4 regions of the Blautia sp. DFI.9.10 genome follow, and region 2 is predicted to be linked to each of the others. Evidence: riboswitches for the same ligand, from Rfam matches in the RefSeq annotation. Region 2 holds a riboswitch; each other region holds the start of a gene.

Region 1 (4,927 bases), on a different contig from region 2:
GATGCTGGATATTTTAAGAGAGTATATGGAAGAAGAACCGGAGAGAAGTATCCTGATCAGTTCACATATTTCTTCGGACTTAGAACATCTGTGTGATGACATTTATGTGATACATAAAGGAAAGATCATACTTCATGAAGCGATGGATACGATTCTTGAAAGATATGCAGTGTTGAAGGTCAGTGAGGAACAATATCAGGCAGTAGATAAAAGGTATCTTTTGAAAGAGAAAAAAGAGTTTTTTGGAGTTGCCTGTCTGACGAACGAGAAGCAGTATTATATAGAAAATTATCCGGAAATCGTAGTAGAGAGCGGATCACTCGATCAGGTGATCCTGATGTTGACAGGGGGCGAAAGATGATGAAAGGAATCAGAGGGCTTTTGGAAAAGGATTTTCGATTGTTTTTTCGGCAAGGTGGTAATCTTTTTTTGGTGTTAGTGTTTGTAGCATTGTTTTTTATACTTACAGGAAAAAAGGCAGCTGCTTTCATTGCAATGTATATCCCATCTGTTCTGGCGATATATTCAGGTAATACGATCAGTTATGATGAAAATGGCCATGGTTACACATATTTATTTTCTTTACCCGTAAATAAAAAAATATATGTCAGAGAAAAATATATTTTTTCCTTTATCATGACAGTATGTGGATGGTGCATTGGAATGATCTGTGCAGGAATTATGGTACTCATAAATCCTGAAGAGGTGTTTGATCTGGAAATGCTGGCAATGGAGTTGATCACATTTTTTGTGTTTCAGGCAATTGCGGGAATTATGATCGCGATCAGGATAAGGTTCGAAGGAGAGAAAGGGCGAATTGTACTGCCAATCGCAATTTTAATTATTTTTGCGATTTGTTATACAATTAGATCTTTTGTGAAGACTAACTTGGGATTAAAAGAAAGTATTCTGCATATGATAGGGGGAATAGGGGATCTTGAAATCGGGATTGCCCTCATTGTGCTAAGTCTGCTTATATGGTTTGCTTCGTATAAGTATAGTATGAGCGCCATGAAGAAGAAAGAGTTTTAAGATAGGCGTGGCAAAAATGATCCATTAAAAATAATGATTATAAAGATGTAATAGCTACCAAAAATATGAGAAAAACTTTGTGAAAAAATAGGCTTGTGTTTCGTAAGAGTCCCTTGTAAAATAGCGGTCAAGGATGAAAAGAAAAGGAGATTCTTATGGGAACTAATGAAAAAGATATGACTGCCGGATCTCCCGGAAAACTGATCATAACTTTTGCCATACCAATGATGCTTGGAAATATTTTTCAGCAGTTTTATACAATGGCAGACACCATGATCGTCGGACAAGTGGTAGGAGTTGAAGCACTGGCGGCAGTAGGGGCCGGAGATTGGCTGGTATGGCTGGTGTTGGGGATCATGACAGGTATCACACAGGGTTTTTCTATTCTTGTATCTCAGTATTATGGAGCAAGGGAAAAGGAAAATCTGAAATGTGCAGTAGCGAAAAGCTATATCATGACAGCATTACTGTCTGTGGTCGTACTCGCAGTAAGTGAAGGTACAGTTTATCATGTTCTTTTATTTTTACAGACACCGGATAATGTCATTGATCTGACAATGCTATATTTGCGGCTGATTTTTGCGGGAATCCCGATCATAGCTGCTTATAATATATTTGCAGCGATCCTTCGGGCACTTGGAAACAGCAGATCTCCGTTGATCGCAATGACAGTGGCAGCAGTGATCAATGTGGGACTGGATCTGTTATTTGTGGCGGTTTTTGGCTGGGGTATAGCCGGAGCAGCAGTGGCAACCGTTATCGCACAGGGATTTTCAGCCTTGTACTGTTTGATCGTATTACGTAAAATCCCGGATATCCGCCTGGAAAAGAAGGACTTTTACAGGCAACCCTCTATGAGCCTGCGGCTTTTGGAACTGGCGGTTCCTCTTGCGATACAGAATGTGATCATCTCCGTGGGAGGACTTGTGGTACAGTATGTGATCAATGGATTTGGTTTTCTGTTTGTGGCGGGATTTACGGCATCGAACAAGCTGTATGGGGTTTTGGAGATGGCTGCCGTTTCATATGGATATGCTATTACAACCTATGTGGGCCAGAATCTTGGTGCAAAAAAATACCAGAGGATTCGAAAAGGCGTGCGCAGCGGCACTTATATGGCAGTGCTCACTTCGGCTTTCATTTCCGGCATGATGGTACTGTTTGGACGTAATGTACTGTCCCTGTTTGTATCCGGTGAACCGGATCAGACCCGACAGGTATTGGATATAGCATATAAGTATTTGTTTATCATGGCTGTCTTTTTGTGGGTGCTGTATTTGCTGTATGTGTATCGTTCCGCTATCCAGGGCCTGGGTAATACTTTGATTCCGCTTGCCAGCGGCATTGCAGAATTTATCATGCGTGTCAGTGTTGCGCTGCTGCTGCCAAAACTGATCGGTGAAGATGGAATATACTATGCAGAGATCTGTGCATGGAGCAGTGCAGCTGTTTTATTATTCGTAAGTTATATGATCATTATACGGAAATATAAAGAAGTCACCGTTCATACATAATGTTATTTACTTAAGGGATCTATAATAATACAGGCAGAAAATATCCGGGTTTCACTATGAAATGTTCAGATATTTTATATTTGACAAAAAACTATTTATATAAAAAGAAAAGTATGATATTATAATATTTATTCATTGCAACTATGAAAATTGAATAGTCAGAAGGGTGTACAAAGTACTTAATAAGGAATCTGGTGAAATGCCAGAACAGCCACCGCTACTGTGACAGGGACGAAAACCAAAATATCACTGGAGAGATCCGGGAAGATGGTAAGTAGGAAGAACTGGAGTCAGGAGACTTGCCTTTTTGACAGAAGAATTCTGATTCGGATGGGATACAGAAGGAATAAGCTCTGCCTGAGGTGGAGGTTTGTTTTTTGTGCTGATATGATGCTGGATCATATCAGCTTTTTTTATTTTAAAAACAATAAACAGATAAAAAATGAGGAGAGATGAAGATGGGAAAAGTAATTGCAAAGCGTTTTATATTTATGATTCCGGTAGTGCTGGCGGTTACATTTATTATTTTTATGCTGAGTTTTATATCGGCAGGTGATGCTGCCAGAGTGCTGGCGGAGAAAAAATATGAGCATCCGTCACCGGAGCAGGTAGAAGAAGTACGGCATGAGGAAGGACTGGATCAGCCGGTGCTGGTACAATACGGGAAATGGCTGGATCAGGCACTTCATGGCGATTTTGGAAAATCATATTCTACCAGAAAACCGGCTTTTGAGGAATTAAAAAGATATTTTCCACAGACATTTAAACTGGCAGTTACTTCGTTTTTATTGTTGATGATCGTATCAGTCCCTCTTGGAATTTTGTCGGCAATTTATGAAAACAGAGTTCTGGATAAAGTCATTCGCATTTTGTCGTCCCTCAGTGTATCTATGCCATCTTTCTGGATCGGTCTGATGCTGCTCTATATATTTGGAGTAAAGCTAAAAGTGATTTCCGTGATCGGAGGAGATGCCGGAGGCATCCCGATTCTTGCGGCATTTGCCATGGATATCAGTTTCTTTGGAATTATGACGAGATTGATCCGTACCAATATGATACAGGTGCTGAAGCAGGATTACATACGTGCCAGCAGAGCTAAGGGATTGTCATCTGTAAATGTAATTTTGCGTCATGGTCTGAAAAATATCCTGATTCCTGTGCTGACACGTCTGGTATCAATTGTGATCGGTTTTTTCTGTGGCTCAGCTGTGATAGAAAGTATTTTTTCAATTCAGGGAATCGGAAATCTGGCATTGAAATCCGTGATCTCAAAAGACACTCCGGTGCTGCAATGTTTTATCTTTATTCTGGCTGTTGGCATTGTAGTATTAAATTTTCTTGTGGATATCGCCTATTCTGCGATTGACCGGCGAATCCAGTTAAAGTAAAGGAGAGATCATAGAATGGGAAGCAGAAGAAAGCAGAAAACAGAAAAAAGCATGATCCAGAATCTGTACTGGAAACAAGTATTCCGGTCACCGAAAACAAAAATAGGATTGATGGTGGTCATAATTTTTGCATTGGCAGCTATTTTTGCACCTGTATTAGCGCCGCATGATCCACTGCTTGTGGATGTTTCGATAAAATTAAAGAATCCGTCGGCGGCATATCCTTTAGGTACTGATCAGCTGGGACGATGTATTTTATCAAGACTTCTCTGGGGCAGCCGGTATTCACTGAGCTATAGCTTTACGGTGCTTCTGATTACTGTATGTGTCGGGGTGCCTATCGGACTGTTTGCCGGATATGTAGGTGGAAAAATCGATTCCATAATTATGAGGATCATTGATGTATTTATGGCTATGCCGGTCTTTATTGTGGCACTTGCCATTGCAGGAACCGTAGGAGCCAGCGGCGCTCATCTGATTCTGTCCTTATCGGTCGTATCCTGGGCAGAATATGCAAGGCTTGCCCGAGCATTGACACTTCAGGAAAAAAATAAAAATTATATGACCGCACTAAAAGCCGGCGGCTGCGGCCACGCAAGGATCATATTTAGGCATGTATTGAGAAATATCCTGCCATCTGTGATCGCACTGGCAACAATGGAAATCGGTTCGATCATTCTGTCAATTGCCGGTTTTTCCTTTATCGGCCTTGGTGTGCAGGCACCGACACCGGAATGGGGGATCATGCTCAGTGACAGTAGAAGTTATATCCAGACTTATCCAAGACTGATGTTTTATCCGGGCATACTGATCATGATCATTGTTCTGGCATTTAATTATCTGGGGGAGGGAATACAGAATGGAACAGCCCAAAAATGATGTCCTAAGGGTAAAAAGACTACATGTGGAGTTTCAGACATCTCACGGAATGGTTCATGCAGTAAAAGATGTCAGCCTGGAAGTAAAACGCGGAAGGATCCATGCTCTGGTGGG
Region 2 (4,927 bases):
CAAGAGTGATATCCTTTGTCAGCCAGTAGTAATCCATCGGATACATCTTAACACCTGTTACCTTTTTGTTGGAGAAGAGGTAGGTTGTCTCATAACCAAAGAATACAGTTGCAGCATCATCCATGATATCCTGCTGAATATCGATGATGAGATCTTTTCTCTTGTCCTCATCAAATGTCTGCGCAAGCTCGTCAAGAAGCTTGTCAACCTCCGGGTTATTGTATCCTGCAGTATTGTTTGCAGAGGAGCTGTACCAGTTCTCTCTTAAGTAGTTCTCAGGGTCTCCAGTGTTTGCTACCAGCACGTTCCAGATCAGAAGGTCATACTGACCGGAATCTCTCATGTCAAGAAGTGTCTCATAACTTACTGTGTTCAGGTTTACGTTGATACCGATCTCCTTCAGACTGGCCTGTGCTGCCTGTGCGTATACACCAAGCTCGGCACGGCTTGTGTAGATAACAAAATCAAGAACAAGAGGATCTCCGTCAGGAGTTTCTACAAATCCGTCACCGTCAACATCTTTGTATCCGGCCTCATCAAGGATCTTCTTTGCGCTGTCCGGATCATAGGAATTCTCATCCTTCAGATCATCGAATCCAAAGTCAAGTGTTGGAGGAACCGGTGCTTTACCAGCTGTTGCACCACCCTCGAGAAGAGTGTTGCAGTATGTTTCCTTGTCAAGACCACGAAGAAGTGCCTGGCGAAGAGCCTTATCGCTGAGTGCATGATCCTCGTTCTGGTTCATGAATGCATAGGTGGAACGAAGAGACTGAAGCTCCTGGATGTCGTAATTGTCATTTCCCTCAAACTCAACCAGGTTCTCTGTTTTCAGGTTGTAAGCGATATCGATCTCACCTGTCTGAAGAGCCATGGAACGTGTTGTCTGGTCATCCACACATTTCAGTGTAACTTTATCAAGGGGAACTTCTCCATCCCAGTAGTTCTCATTTTTTACTACGATACAGGAATCCGTCGGGCTGAAAGATTCTACTGCGTAAGGTCCTGTACAGATCGGTCCTTCCATGGCAAATGTAGAATCATCTACATTTGTATCTACGATCAGAAACAGCGGGTCTGCAAGGCATCCGGCCATGTTTGCATTTGCTCTGTTCAGATGGAAGATCAGGTTCTGTCCGTCAACTTCGAGGCTGTCGAGATCAAAGAATTCCGGAACACGGTCACTCTTTTCAGCGGTACGTTCGATGGAGGCTTTTACCATCTCCGGTGTCATATCGTCACCGTTGGAGAATTTTACGCCCTCACGGATCTTGAAGGTCCATGTTTTTCCATCGTCACTGTTTTCCCACTCTTCCGCAAGACATGGAACGATCTCACCGTTCTCATCGAATTTTGTAAGACACTCGCCGATCGCATAACGGGATACAACCCAGCTGAAATACTGCTCTGTCGGCTCCAGTGTATCTGCAAAGCTTGTTACTCCGATGGTGATTTCCTTATCACTTTTTTTGTCACCCTTTGCCTGAGCCACTGTTGTCATGGAAAAAGTCATCATACATGCAAGTGTAGCAGCCAGCACTTTTTTAACTACATTATTTCTCATTTCATCCTCCTAAAGATAATATACTGATCATATGGTGTTGGTTTGTTACAGAGTTGTTTTATTGATCCTGGCGCGGATCCAGTACATCACGGATGCTGTCTCCAAGCATGTTGAAAACAACAACACAGATCACGATAGCGATACCAGGGTAGATCATAAGCCATGGCGCCTTTGCCATGTAGGTTCTTCCTTCATTCAGCATCAGTCCCCACTCCGGTGTCGGCGCAGTTGCACCAAATCCCAGGAATGAAAGGGAAGCCAGCTCCAGCATCATAGTTCCGATATCTGCTGCCGCAGTTACCACCATCTGGGTTACCATGTTGGGAAGAATGTGTACAAGAAGAATTTTCCAGGTCTTTGTTCCGTTTACTATAGCTGCCTCTATGTAAAGACTCTTCTTGACTTTCAAGACCATACTTCGTGCAAGACGGGCATATTTTGTCCAGCTTACAGCTGCAATGGAAATAACGGCATTGACCAGGTTTGGTCCAAGCATACCGGCAATGGCAATGGCCAGTACAAGCCCAGGGAAGGAGATCATCATATCTGCGATACGCATGATCACTGCATCCACAACGCCGCCGAAATATCCGGCAATAACTCCTAAAAATGTACCGATGACAAAGATCACTGCAACCAGACATAAGGTCATGATCAGAGAGGTTCTTGTTCCGAAGATAACACGGGAAAGAAGATCTCGTCCAAGCTTATCCGTTCCGAACGGATGAGCGGAGCTTGGCTCCTGCAGTGATTCGGTCATAACTGCATTCAGTGGATCATATGGTGAGAGCTGCGGCGCAAAGATCGCAATTCCGATCACCACGAGACCCAGAATGAAGAAAAGAGTGAACTGTTTATTTTCTTTGAATGTTCGTAATACCTTTTTCAATTATCTATCCTCCTTAAGTCTTGGATCGAGATAAGTATAGGACAGATCCACAAGCAGGTTGATGCACATGTACAGGATCGCGATCCAAAGTACATAGCCCTGTACAAGAGGATAGTCACGACAGGAAATCGCCTTTACTGCCATATTTCCCATTCCAGGCCAGTTGTAAATGATCTCTACAACTGCAGTACCTCCCAGAAGACTTCCAAGGGAAAGTCCCAACAGCGTTACCAGCGGAAGCATAACATTAGGAAGGACGTGTTTCCAGAGAATGACGCTTTCCTTGATTCCACGCATTCTTGCACCTGTGACATAATCCTGATGAAGTTCCTCCAGCACTGCACTTCTTACCTGTCTGGTATATTTTGCAGACATGGCAAGTGCAAGAGTCAGCGCCGGGAGGATCATGGATTTAAAATCCGTACTGCCTCCTGCAACATTGATCCAGCGAAGCTGAACACCAAAGATGCTGAGAAGGATCAGGCCCAGCCAGAAGCTTGGAACAGATACTCCCACAAAGGTAATTCCTCTCACAAAATAATCCGGGAATTTGTTCTGATATACAGCGGCCAGGATTCCAAGCGGTATGGAAATAATGACCATCATCAGAAGTGCCAGCAACGACATCCTCAGCGTCGGCCAGAAACAGGATACCAGTTTATCTGTTACCGGCATTTTGAAAGAATAGGACTGTCCCATATCTCCTGTAACAACACCCTTCAGCCAGGAACCATACTGCACGAGAAAGGGCTGATCAAGGCCAAGCTCATGTCTTGTCTGTTCCAGAAGCTCTGGTGTAGGAAGATTACCACACTCTGTCAGCATGATCTCCGCAGGATCACCAGGTGACAGGTAGGTCAGTCCAAATGTGAAAAAGCTGATTCCAAATAATACAATGATGATCTGGAGAAATCTTTTTCCTACTTGTTTCTTTGTCACGTTTTACTCCTTTCCTCATTTGATGCGATTTTAACATTGCCGTTTTAATTTAGTTAGATAAAAGAAACTATTGGATTCTTAATATGCAGAATATGCATGGAATTTTAGAAAATTTGCACGAAAAAAGCCCGTGACGAAATACGGGCACACAAAATAAATATGCTTCCTATCTTCCGTAAGAATCATTTTAAAACAATTGCAAGCAGGTCTCCTGACTTAGGATCCTTACCCTCAGACACCTTCCCGGTCTATTTCTCACGCACTCGACCAGTGGTACTTTGTCTGAGGATTTCCCCTTACAGTGACGGGATCGTACCGGATTTACACCGGTTTCCCTATTAATCCTCTCAGAACTTACAACGGCTGATGTGAAAATCAGCAAATGCTGTCAAATTACTGAAACATTATATGATAAAACTATAGTTTATGTCTATGGAAAAATGTTATATTTTTAGAAAACTCATAAATTTTGTTAAAGATGCTTGAATTGTATATATCCCCCATGGGGGATTTGACAATTGGATTTATCTGATCTGCTAAAAAAACACGGATTTTACCTCGCTATTTTTACAAATAGAATAGCAAATGGTAAAACCCGGTTTTCTTACTGTTTCAATATGATTTCAGACAGAAGCGTTCTGAAAAGGTTGTTTACTATCAGGTCAGAGTCTCCGTGATCGCTGCATATGCGATCATTGGTCCGTCTTCAATAATGTTCAGACTGGCTGTCTGATAAAGTACGACTCCGTTTTCAGTTGCAATAGATGTGTAAAGTAAATTTCCATAGTAATCTCTCAGTTCACCCAATTCTTCTCCCTTAAAGAAGTACTCTCCAGGCTTCTTGGATGGATACCAGCATCCGGTATACGGCGCATATTCATAGACTACATTTTCAAGAAGCATCTGACGGTAATGCTTCAGACCATGACATTTCTTTCCCTGGAGATGAAAAACAAGGTGACGGACGTCTCTTTTATCCTGTTCTACTTCCTCCCAGGTCCAGTAGCTGTGTCCGCCTCTTTCGATGAGAATACTTGGAATTCCAAGAGAAGAAGCATAATTGTAGGCGCCACCTGTGGCGGTTGTGGAACGGACCACATATTTTACGCCGATATGCCGTGCCATATGTAATGATTTCTCTGCTGTCTTTTCATCTACAACCCCTACATAATAAACATAGGGATGAAGCTGTTCGAACCCATCTCCGCTATGCAGGTCGATATAATAATCTGCTATGGAAAAAAGCTTTGTCACTATAGCATAGGCAATACGATCTGCAGCTGTTCCCTCAGGATCTCCGGGGAAAACGCGGTTCAGGTTCTTGCCATCCTCATAGACCAGACTCATGGTGCGATGCTCAAAGCCACTGACATTGACCAGTGGAACGATGATCACATTTCCCTTCAGTTCTTCCGGTTGAAATTCTTTTGCAAGTTCCATTGCCGCCTGGATTCCTACATACTCCGCACTGTGTATTCCCGCTGTGATCAGTATCGTCGGTCCGTCTTTCACTCCGCATATCACAGTTGCCGGCATTG
Region 3 (4,927 bases), on a different contig from region 2:
TTTCCACCATGCGGGCAGTAACTATGTTTTTGATCGCCATGGGAGCCAGGATCACCGGACGGATCTATGACATGATGAGTGCTCTTTCCGTAACTGCCATGATGATCCTTGTGGAATCTCCGGCCTATCTCCTGGACAGTGGATTTCTTCTGTCCTTTGGCTGTGTTCTGGGAATGGGGATCGCTGCGGAAAAGCTCTGTGCTCTTGCAGGAGCGGAGAAAAAATGGACAAAGGCACTGGTAAGTCCTGTAGCTCTTCAGCTTGTAACGCTGCCGGTGATGCTGAAATTTTTCGGAGAAATCTCTATTGCCGGATTTATCCTGAATCTGCTGGTGCTTCCAAGCGTGGGTTTGGTACTGACTGGAGGAATGGCGGCGCTGCTGCTGGGGATTTTCAGTATTCCTGCGGCAAAACTGGTAATCCTGCCGGCAAGGGTACTGCTGCTTTTTTATGAATATCTCTGCAGTCTGGCAGGAAGATCAGGATGGAGTACCTGGATCGGAGGGGAGCCGGAAATATGGCAGATTCTGGTATATTATGGCTTTTTGATCACAGTTTTGTTTATGGGGCAGTATATAAAAGAACAGCTCCGAAAGAAAAAAGCAGTCAGTGAGGAAACGGAGTTATCAGAGGAGCGGGTGGAAGCAGGTTGCCGGAAGCTACATGCTATCCGGATAACAGCCGGTATTTTTCTGGCAGTCGGAATCCTGATACTGGGATATCATCCAACAGGAAGTCTGAAGGTGATCTGCCTGGATGTAGGACAAGGTGACGGTATCCTTGTGGAGACCCCGGAGGATCACCATTTTCTGATCGACGGAGGAAGCAGCAGCCAGTCGGAGCTTGGAAGATACTGCCTTTTGCCGGCATTGAAAAGTCAGGGGATTTCCTGGCTGGATGGGATTTTTATTTCCCATACAGATCAGGATCACATCAACGGTGTGAAGGAGCTTCTGGAATATATGGGAAAAGGTCTTACAACCATCCGGGCCGGATATCTGATCCTGCCTGCCTGGGCGGAAAGACCAGATGCGTGGAGGGAGCTTGCAGAGGTAGCAAAAACAGCCGGAGTTAAGGTCATGACAGCAGGAAAAGGGGATGAGCTGCCTTGCGGCAAAGTATCTTTTTCTGTTCTGTGGCCGGAGAAAGATGCCACAGGAAAAGATGTGAATGAGGAAGCTATGGTGATGGAGTTGTCTTTTGGAGATTTTCAGATGCTTTTTACCGGAGATATCGGTGCAGATACGGAGAAAAAGCTTTTGGCAGCCGGGGGGCTTGAGGATGTTGACTGTCTGAAGGTGGGACATCACGGTTCCCGTTATTCTACCACAGAAGCATTTCTTGAGAAAATAAAGCCGGAAGTGGCGATCATTTCCTGTTCGCTCACCAACACCTACGGACATCCGTCACCGGAAACCGTAGAGCGGCTTAAAGCGGCCGGAAGTCAGGTGGAATACACCATGAAAAACGGTGCTATTACCGTGGAAACAGATGGAAAAAAGCTTAAGATCGGAAGGTTCCGAAAAAACAGGTGACTTTTGAACACACTTGTTGTAGAATAGACAGGGTTTGTGCAAAAACAAAGCACTGAAAATGTGCAATACAAGATAAGGAGTTTTTATTTATGAAATATGATGTACTGATCGTAGGAGCAGGTCCCGGTGGAATCTTTGCGGCCTATGAACTGATGAATAATGATCCGGAGAAAAAGATCGCGGTTTTTGAAGCTGGTCATCCTCTGGAAAAAAGAAAATGTCCCATCGACGGAAAGAAAGTAAAATCCTGTATTCACTGCAAAACCTGTGCGATCATGAAGGGATTTGGCGGTGCAGGCGCTTTCTCCGACGGAAAATATAATATCACCAATCAGTTTGGCGGAACTCTGTACCAGCATATCGGCAAGGATACAGCCACAGAGCTGATGGAATATGTAGATAAACTGAACCTGATGCATGGCGGTGAAGGAACCAGGCTTTATTCTACCACAAACAGCGAGATCCGTAAGCTCTGCCTTCAGAACGGCCTGCATCTTTTGGATGCATCAGTCCGTCATCTGGGAACAGATATCAACTATGTGGTGCTTCAGAACCTCTATGAAAAAATGAAAGACCATGTGGACTTCTATTTTGACGCATCTGTTGACAAAGTAGAAAAAACTGAAGACGGTTATGCAGTTTTTGTAGGAGATGAGCGTTACGAGGGAACTTACTGTATCATCTCCGCAGGACGAAGCGGAAGTAAATGGATGGAGACGGTATGTACAGAGCTTAAGATCCCGACTCTTTCCAACCGTGTGGACATCGGAGTCCGTGTGGAGCTTCCGGCAGAGGTTTTCAGCCGTCTGACAGATGAGCTTTATGAGAGCAAGATCGTTTACAGAACTGAGAAGTTTGAGGATATGGTCCGTACCTTCTGCATGAACCCGCGAGGTGTTGTCGTGAATGAAAATACCAACGGTATTATCACAGTAAACGGTCACAGCTACGAAGATCCGGCAAAGCATACCAACAATACAAACTTTGCCCTTCTGGTATCCAAGCATTTCTCAGAGCCGTTCCATGACAGCAACGGATACGGTGAGAGCATTGCAAGACTTTCCAATATGCTTGGCGGTGGTGTTATGGTACAGCGGTTTGGAGATCTGATCCGCGGAAGACGAAGCACAAAAGCCCGTATTGAGGAAAGTTTCGTAACACCTACACTTTCTGCGACACCGGGAGATTTAAGTCTTGTTATGCCGAAACGTATCCTGGATGGCATCATCGAGATGATCTATGCCCTGGACAAGATCGCACCGGGAACCGCAGATGATGATACTTTGCTTTATGGCGTTGAGGTTAAATTCTACAACATGGAGGTCGAGATCGACGAAAATCTGGAAACCTGCCACAAGGGTCTCTTTGTTATCGGAGACTGTAGCGGCGTGACCCATTCTCTGTCCCATGCATCTGCCAGCGGAATCTACGTAGCCAGATACCTGGAGCAGGAGTATTTTAACAGATAAACTGCAGAGCAGTTTATCTGTTATGAGCAAGTAGCGAAGCGGATTGCGAATATCCAGTGTAAGACAGTCCTTTTCTGATATCAGGGTGATGACAGAAAGGGGCTGTTTTTTATGCAGGATATGCATGAATATTGGAGAAAGTATTCTGATAATAACTGACAGATACAGGGAGAAAACCGGTTACTGTTCACTGGTAATATTTCGTGAGGTGTTTTTTGTGAGCGAAGATCACAGAAAACCGTGAATCGTCTGACATCAATCTTGACAAATTTGTGAGTTTGTGGTAAAAGTTAGATAACCAGGTAAAAGAAAATATGTGCAAATGTTATAATGATAAGGTTGCATCCAGTCGGATGTGCAAAAGAGAATCCGGTGAGAATCCGGAACGATACCGTCACTGTGAAAGGGGAGCTGCTTTTATAACCACTGGGAGACCGGGAAGGGAAAGCAGCGTGGAACCAAGTCAGGAGAACTGCCTTATTGTGAGATCCAGGGATTCGCGGTTTACGAATCGGTATTCTCCATAACAATACAGAACTTCTTTTTATGTATTTGTATTGCGCAGAGAATCATGTGTGAGCAGGCGGCCGCAGAGAGCTGCTGCTTTTTTGTACATATCAGTATTCTGGAAATACATGAAAAGAGGACAATGAGAAATGAAAAGAAAAACAATGTTAGCTCTGATGCTCGCAGTTTCCATGACATGCTCTATGGGTGCGGCTACAACAGCAATGGCCGCAGAGGATTCTGCTACAGAAGAGAACGCTGAGGCAGCTGATACCACAGAGGCTTCTGATGCAGATCAGGAAGCAGCAGATAATGTAGCAGCTCTGATCGACAAGATCTATGTACAGGAAAGAAACGACACAACAGATGAGGACTGCAAGGCAGCCAAAGAAGCATGGGATGCTCTGACAGATGCTCAGAAAGAACTGGTAGAGGGTGAGAATGCAGATCCGGATTATTTCGGACGTGACACAGGAGATGCTTCCAAGGACGATCCGCGTAACCAGGATGAGATCGGTGAGAATGAACTTCTTGTTGTAAGCTTTGGTACTTCCTTCAATGACAGCCGTGCAGAGGATGTCAAGGGAATCGAGGATGCTCTTGCAGAAGCTTATCCGGACTGGTCTGTAAGAAGAGCATTTACAGCACAGATCATCATCAACCATGTAGAGGCAAGAGATGATGAAGTGATCGATAACATGCAGCAGGCTCTTGACCGTGCAGTAGAGAATGGTGTTAAGAATCTGGTTGTACAGCCTACCCATCTGATGCATGGTGCTGAGTACGATGAGATGACAGAAGCGATCAATGGCTATAAAGATAAATTCGAGTCTGTAGCTATCGCAGAGCCAATGCTCGGTGAGGTTGGAGACGATGCAACTGTGATCAATGATGACAAGAAAGCCGTTGCTCAGGCGATCACAGATACGGCTTGCAAAGAGGCCGGATTTGACAGCATGGATGCAGCAGCTGAGGCTGGCACAGCATTCGTATTCATGGGACATGGAACATCTCATACAGCTAACGTTACATACGATCAGATGCAGACACAGATGGAAAACCTTGGATTGAAGAACGCATTCATCGGTACTGTAGAGGGTAAGCCGGAAGATACAGCCTGCGACAAGGTTATCGAGAAGGTAAAAGAAGCAGGATACAAGAACGTTGTTCTTCGTCCGCTGATGGTTGTTGCCGGAGACCATGCAAATAACGATATGGCCGGTGATGAGGAGGATTCCTGGAAGAGCCAGTTTGTAGCATCCGGAAACTTCGATAAGGTTGACTGCCAGATCGAGGGTCTTGGAAGAATCGAAGCAGTTGAGAAGCTTTATGTAGAGCATACAAAGGCAGCCATCGATTCTCTGGGAAGCACTGAGGAGTCCGCAGATTCTGATGCAGCAGCAGATACAGAGGCTG
Region 4 (4,927 bases), on a different contig from region 2:
ACGCTTCCAGAACCGCTCCTGTCCGGCTATGTGCTCATGTAGTTTTATTATACCTTACCCCTACTTCGATGTCAACGAAATCCAACATGTGTTTCTAGCTGTTTTTGTGGTTTTTATCGGTTGTGCCCTGTTGATTTTATTTGTTTTTTGTATTTTTATGTTTTTCTCTATTGACTTTGTTTTTCTGCTCTGCCATACTTGGATTTATATAGGAATTCCTTTGTTTTTCAGAAAAAATTTATGCAAAGCGGACATTCGTATTCCGCTCTGTCACATGTTCTCAAACAGTAAAAGAGGTGTATTTTTATGTATCTTTCTGATATGCATACCCACTCCATCGCCAGTGGTCACGGCACGGAATGTACCATCACCAACATGGCACGCGCAGCTGCTGAGAAAGGTCTCCGGCTTCTCGGAATCACTGATCACGGTCCCGGCACTCTGGCAGCCGGAACTTCCTCCTATTTCCGCAGCCTTACCTATTCTCCCAAAAAACATTTCGGTGTAGAATTACTCTACGGAATTGAACTGAATATCCTTGACCGCAGCGGGACGGTAGATTTAGATCAGGAATTATTATGTAAACTTGATTACGCCATTGCCAGCATGCATGCCTGGAATTACCGCTGCGGTACCAGAGCCGAAAACACAGAAGCTTTTATCAATGTAATGAAAAACCCCTGTGTAAAGATCCTCGGACATAGTGATAACACTCATTACCCGGTTAATTATGATGCGCTTGCAAGGGCTGCCAGGGAAACCGGCACGATCTTTGAGATCAACGAAGCTTCTCTTGCACCTTATGGCTATCGTGGCGACACAAGAGAAAACTGTTTCGAGATCCTTCGATGCTGCCGCAAATATGATCTGCCGCTGCTTCTTTCCAGTGACAGCCATGGCCCGGAGCATATCGGAGATTTTACCTGTGCTGCTGAGTTTGTTCATCAGGCCATGTTTCCGGAACAGCTGATCCTCAACAACCAGATTCCCAGACTCAAGGTTTTTCTCCAAACCAGAGAATGATCTTCTGTATCTTTTTCGACAGATAACAGATATTGTCCACCCCAAACAAAACAGGCCAGTTCAAACACAGGAATATACATTTTCCTGTATCTGAACTGGCCTGTTTTTTATTTTTCCCGCTGCTTCCGTACAATTTCCGCAAGCTCGCTATATTTACCTGTAACATATCCGAAATTTTCTCTTCTGTGAGGAAGCTTGCATTCGGTGCAGTCTTTGATCCCGCTTTCCGTAAAGCGGAAATTACCACCACATTTATCTCCCAGTGCATATAAAGGACAATAGCAGAACAGACAATTGAAGTTCTCCGGATCTGCTCCTTTATGGCACGGAAAATACTCACAGTTTTTGTGGCTGAAGTAAGAGTATTCTTTGCCTTCCCAGTATGGTTTCTCCATGGCTCTTTTCTCCTCTCCTGACATAACCACACATAATTTTTTCCTATAAAAAAGAGGTAGCGATGCCACCCCGGGGTAGAAATATAATCCGTTCATGAGTGCGCGGAGGGAACGAATGTATCCGGAGTAGTATCGCCTGCCATTTAATCATGTATAATTCATATGAACAGGCGCATTCCATAAAAAAATGCCTACTCTCGTAAAAAAGTAGACAACGTCCCAGGGGTGCGGAGTCCCTGAAATGGTTGTTACACTTTACACGGAAGTTTAACCTCGCCATAACAAGCAGGTTTCCTGGCTCCGGGATCATGACTCCTCTCTCCTTCTCATACATACGTACAATGGACTATGAGATTCGCTCCTCCGTTACAGTGACCGGATCGCTCAGGTTTCACACCTGATTCCCTTTTCTGTGGACTTCTGATAATCAATATATAACTGTCAGCTATCCTCAGCACTTGCTATGTTCAATATGGAATTATACTGACATTATAATAACATCCCGTTAATTATATGTCAATACTGTTTTCAATATTTATACATTTTTGAGCATATTTTGTTGCTGTTCACTCCGTTCCATGGGTTTTTCAGTATTTTTTCCGACGTTAAAAACAGCCCGACAAACTGCTGTCGGGCTGCTGTATTTTTATTTTCTGTTGTACGTTTTTATTATACAAGACGTCTTACAGATACAATTGTTCTGTATGTAGCATCATTGCTGATCTTGATCCCGTCCTGAGAGTTCGATGCATGAACGATCTGGCCATTACCCATGTAAATAGCCACGTGTCCGCCATAGCAGATCAGATCTCCCGGCTGTGCATCTGCGTAGGATACTTCTGTACCTGCATTCTGCTGCTCATAGGAGGTTCTCGGAAGGCTGACTCCGAAGTTCGCATAGACACTCTGTACAAATCCGGAGCAGTCTGCACCATTGGTAAGGCTTGTTCCACCCCATACGTAAGGATTTCCCACAAACTGTGTAGCATAATTCACAACAGAAGATCCTGAACCGCTACTGTAAGAAGAACTGTCACTGTCTGAAGATGTATCCTCTGCATTAGATGTGTCCTCTGCACTTTCTTCAGATGCGTCTGTGCTGTTATCGTAATCTGCGTCTGCATTATCCTCTGTATTCTCAGTATCCTCGGACGCATCATCATTCTCACCATTGTCTGCATCTTCATCCACATCCTCGGTGTCATCTTCTGCAGTATCCTCATCTGCATTCTCGATCACGTCGCCGTCCTCATCGTACTGTACGTCTTCGCTCTCGTCCGCCTCATCCTGCTGTGCTTCCTGCTCTGCCTGGCGTCTTGCTTCCTCTTCTGCCTCAGCCTGTGCTCTCGCTGCTGCTTCAGCCTCGGCCTGACGTCTTGCCTCTTCCTCTGCTGCAATACGCTCAGCCTCTAATCTCTGAAGCTCTGCAGTCTGCTCTGCAAGAAGGTTGGCATAATCTGTAGCCTGCTGCTGTGCGTAGGCGATCTCATTATCATAATCTGCGGATGTGGCACGCTTCTCATCCAGCTGTGCCTGCAGGTTCTGGGACTCTGCCTCATATTCCTGCTTCATTCCCTCCAGCTCTGCCTTCTCCTGTGTGTACTGTGCCTCCAGGTTTGCCACCTGCTGGATCGTATTGGAATATTTTTCAAGACTCTTACGGTCCTGCTCATAAGTCTTCTGTGTGTACTCTGCTCTTGTAAGAAGATCAGACAGGTTCTCTGCATTCAGCATCATCTGGAACCATGCATCATCTCCACCCTTCTCATAGAGATACTGGATACGTTTCTTCATTGCCTCATACTGTTTCTGCTTGGCATTTTTGGCCTTCTCAAGGTTGGTCTGTGTAGATGCAATGTCGGCTTCCTTATTGGAGATATCTCCCTCCAGTGTCTGGATCGAAACCATCACGTTTACAAGATTGGCATCAAGAGTTGAAATCTCGCCTTCAATCTGTGACTTCTGTGAGGAAAGCTCATCCAATCTGGAATAAGTCGCATTCAGCTGTTCGTTGGTCGCATCCATCTCCTGCTGAAGTGCTGCCTCATCTTCTCTTGCTGCGCTTACGCTGACTACCTGTGCTCCGCTGATGATGAGCGCCAGTGTCAGACATAATATCCTTTTCTTCATGACTGTTCACCCTCGCAATCTGATTCTAATTTAATACAGCGGATCTGACCATCCGCTTCGTTGGTTTTCTTTGTAACACTTTTGCAATATCTTGTTTCAATCTTTTTATATATTAACACAGTGTTATTTGGATTGCAAGGATTTTCTATTAATTAGTTTAAAACTTTGTAACATTTATTAATGATTTTGACATTAAAAAAGGAGAACCCGGGTTATCTCAGATTCTCCTCTCGCGTTTCTTATTGCTATTTGTTACATATAAATTTCTTTCAGCATATCCTGATCAGAAAAGATCTGCAAGGATCTGATTGGCTGTCTTGTTCAGATATCCGTTGGGATCGGAAAGAGTGCTTCTGTTCCATCTGAAGTATGCACCGTTTCGGATATAGTTACCACTGGATTCATGATAGTCATATTTGCTGGCTCCAGGATACCTGGACATGTAAGTTTCTGCCAGCTTGATCGCCTGGCTTCCGTAAGTTCCGCTTGGTGTCGGTGTTCCGGAAATCTGTACGCCGGCATTCGGTGTACAGTGGAGGATCACGACACTCTTATCGGAACACTGTCCGAGAACGATCCAGGTATGTCCGCTGTTGTATCCGATATCCCCAGGATAAAGCTTCCAGTTTGAGCTTGCCAGCTGAGCCTGGGAAACAACGGTACCCATTCCCTTGCCGGAATACAAAGATCCAAGATTTCCGGAAACATCCGTGTACATAGGTCCACCGGATCTGCTCTGCATGATCTGATATACAGACCATCCTACAAAGCCGGAACAGTCAAGGCCCTTCTGTTCTGTAGCTTCACTGAGATCCATATAATATCTGTAATTATAGGAGCTGGAATTGCTGTCATACCACTGTTTCCATTTTGGACTGATGCCCTTTCTGGTCGCATCCGACCAGTTGTGGCCGCCGCCCCATACGTAAAGAGTCTTTCCTACCGGAAGTAATGCATTGGCAAGGAAATTCTTGATAGTCCTGGAGCTTGTCGCTGTAGTAGTACTTGGGTTGGTATCCAAGACACCATTGCTGCCAAATGTATACTTCTTGCCATCGATCGTCTTCGTTCCCGTAGCCATGACACCGGTTGACGGATCGAAATAATATTTATATCCTTTTTTGGAATTTGTGACCCAACCGGTAGCCATCACGCCGCTCTTGCTGTAAAAATAATAGGTATCGCTGCCGATCTTCTTGAAGCCCTTATACATAGCTCCCGTGTTTGGATCAAAATAACGCTTCTGCTGTTTCTTATTCGTTGCCCAGCCCTTTGCCATAAAGCATTTGCTGGTAAAATATCTGGTCACATTCTTCTTGTCTGTAAGGAATACACTTCTGGCTGCAGCACCACTGCCGCTGTAGAAATAATATTTCTTA

The links. Region 2 has a riboswitch for cobalamin ahead of nikB (nickel ABC transporter permease). Riboswitches for the same ligand answer to the same signal wherever they lie in the genome.
Region 1: it holds a riboswitch for cobalamin, as region 2 does, so the genes downstream of both, NE671_RS11760 (ABC transporter permease) here and nikB (nickel ABC transporter permease) in region 2, are expected to answer to the same signal.
Region 3: it holds a riboswitch for cobalamin, as region 2 does, so the genes downstream of both, NE671_RS04755 (sirohydrochlorin cobaltochelatase) here and nikB (nickel ABC transporter permease) in region 2, are expected to answer to the same signal.
Region 4: it holds a riboswitch for cobalamin, as region 2 does, so the genes downstream of both, NE671_RS04690 (cysteine-rich small domain-containing protein) here and nikB (nickel ABC transporter permease) in region 2, are expected to answer to the same signal.

The regions. Positions count from the first base shown of each region.
Region 1 is NZ_JANGAA010000019.1:33,651-38,577, forward strand. It holds gene NE671_RS11745 (ABC transporter ATP-binding protein) at 1-361, shown strand, start outside; gene NE671_RS11750 (ABC-2 transporter permease) at 358-1,032, shown strand; gene NE671_RS11755 (MATE family efflux transporter) at 1,188-2,546, shown strand; cobalamin riboswitch at 2,694-2,867, shown strand; gene NE671_RS11760 (ABC transporter permease) at 3,005-3,934, shown strand; gene nikC (nickel transporter permease) at 3,950-4,813, shown strand; gene NE671_RS11770 (ABC transporter ATP-binding protein) at 4,794-4,927, shown strand, end outside.
Region 2 is NZ_JANGAA010000017.1:40,225-45,151, reverse strand. It holds gene NE671_RS11100 (ABC transporter substrate-binding protein) at 1-1,561, opposite strand, end outside; gene nikC (nickel transporter permease) at 1,620-2,450, opposite strand; gene nikB (nickel ABC transporter permease) at 2,451-3,389, opposite strand; cobalamin riboswitch at 3,574-3,762, opposite strand; gene NE671_RS11085 (M14 family metallopeptidase) at 4,047-4,927, opposite strand, start outside.
Region 3 is NZ_JANGAA010000005.1:63,696-68,622, reverse strand. It holds gene NE671_RS04765 (DNA internalization-related competence protein ComEC/Rec2) at 1-1,535, shown strand, start outside; gene NE671_RS04760 (NAD(P)/FAD-dependent oxidoreductase) at 1,625-3,004, shown strand; cobalamin riboswitch at 3,324-3,498, shown strand; gene NE671_RS04755 (sirohydrochlorin cobaltochelatase) at 3,661-4,927, shown strand, end outside.
Region 4 is NZ_JANGAA010000005.1:47,169-52,095, forward strand. It holds gene NE671_RS04685 (phosphatase) at 307-1,023, shown strand; gene NE671_RS04690 (cysteine-rich small domain-containing protein) at 1,131-1,418, opposite strand; cobalamin riboswitch at 1,686-1,855, opposite strand; gene NE671_RS04695 (C40 family peptidase) at 2,088-3,548, opposite strand; gene NE671_RS04700 (N-acetylmuramoyl-L-alanine amidase family protein) at 3,832-4,927, opposite strand, start outside.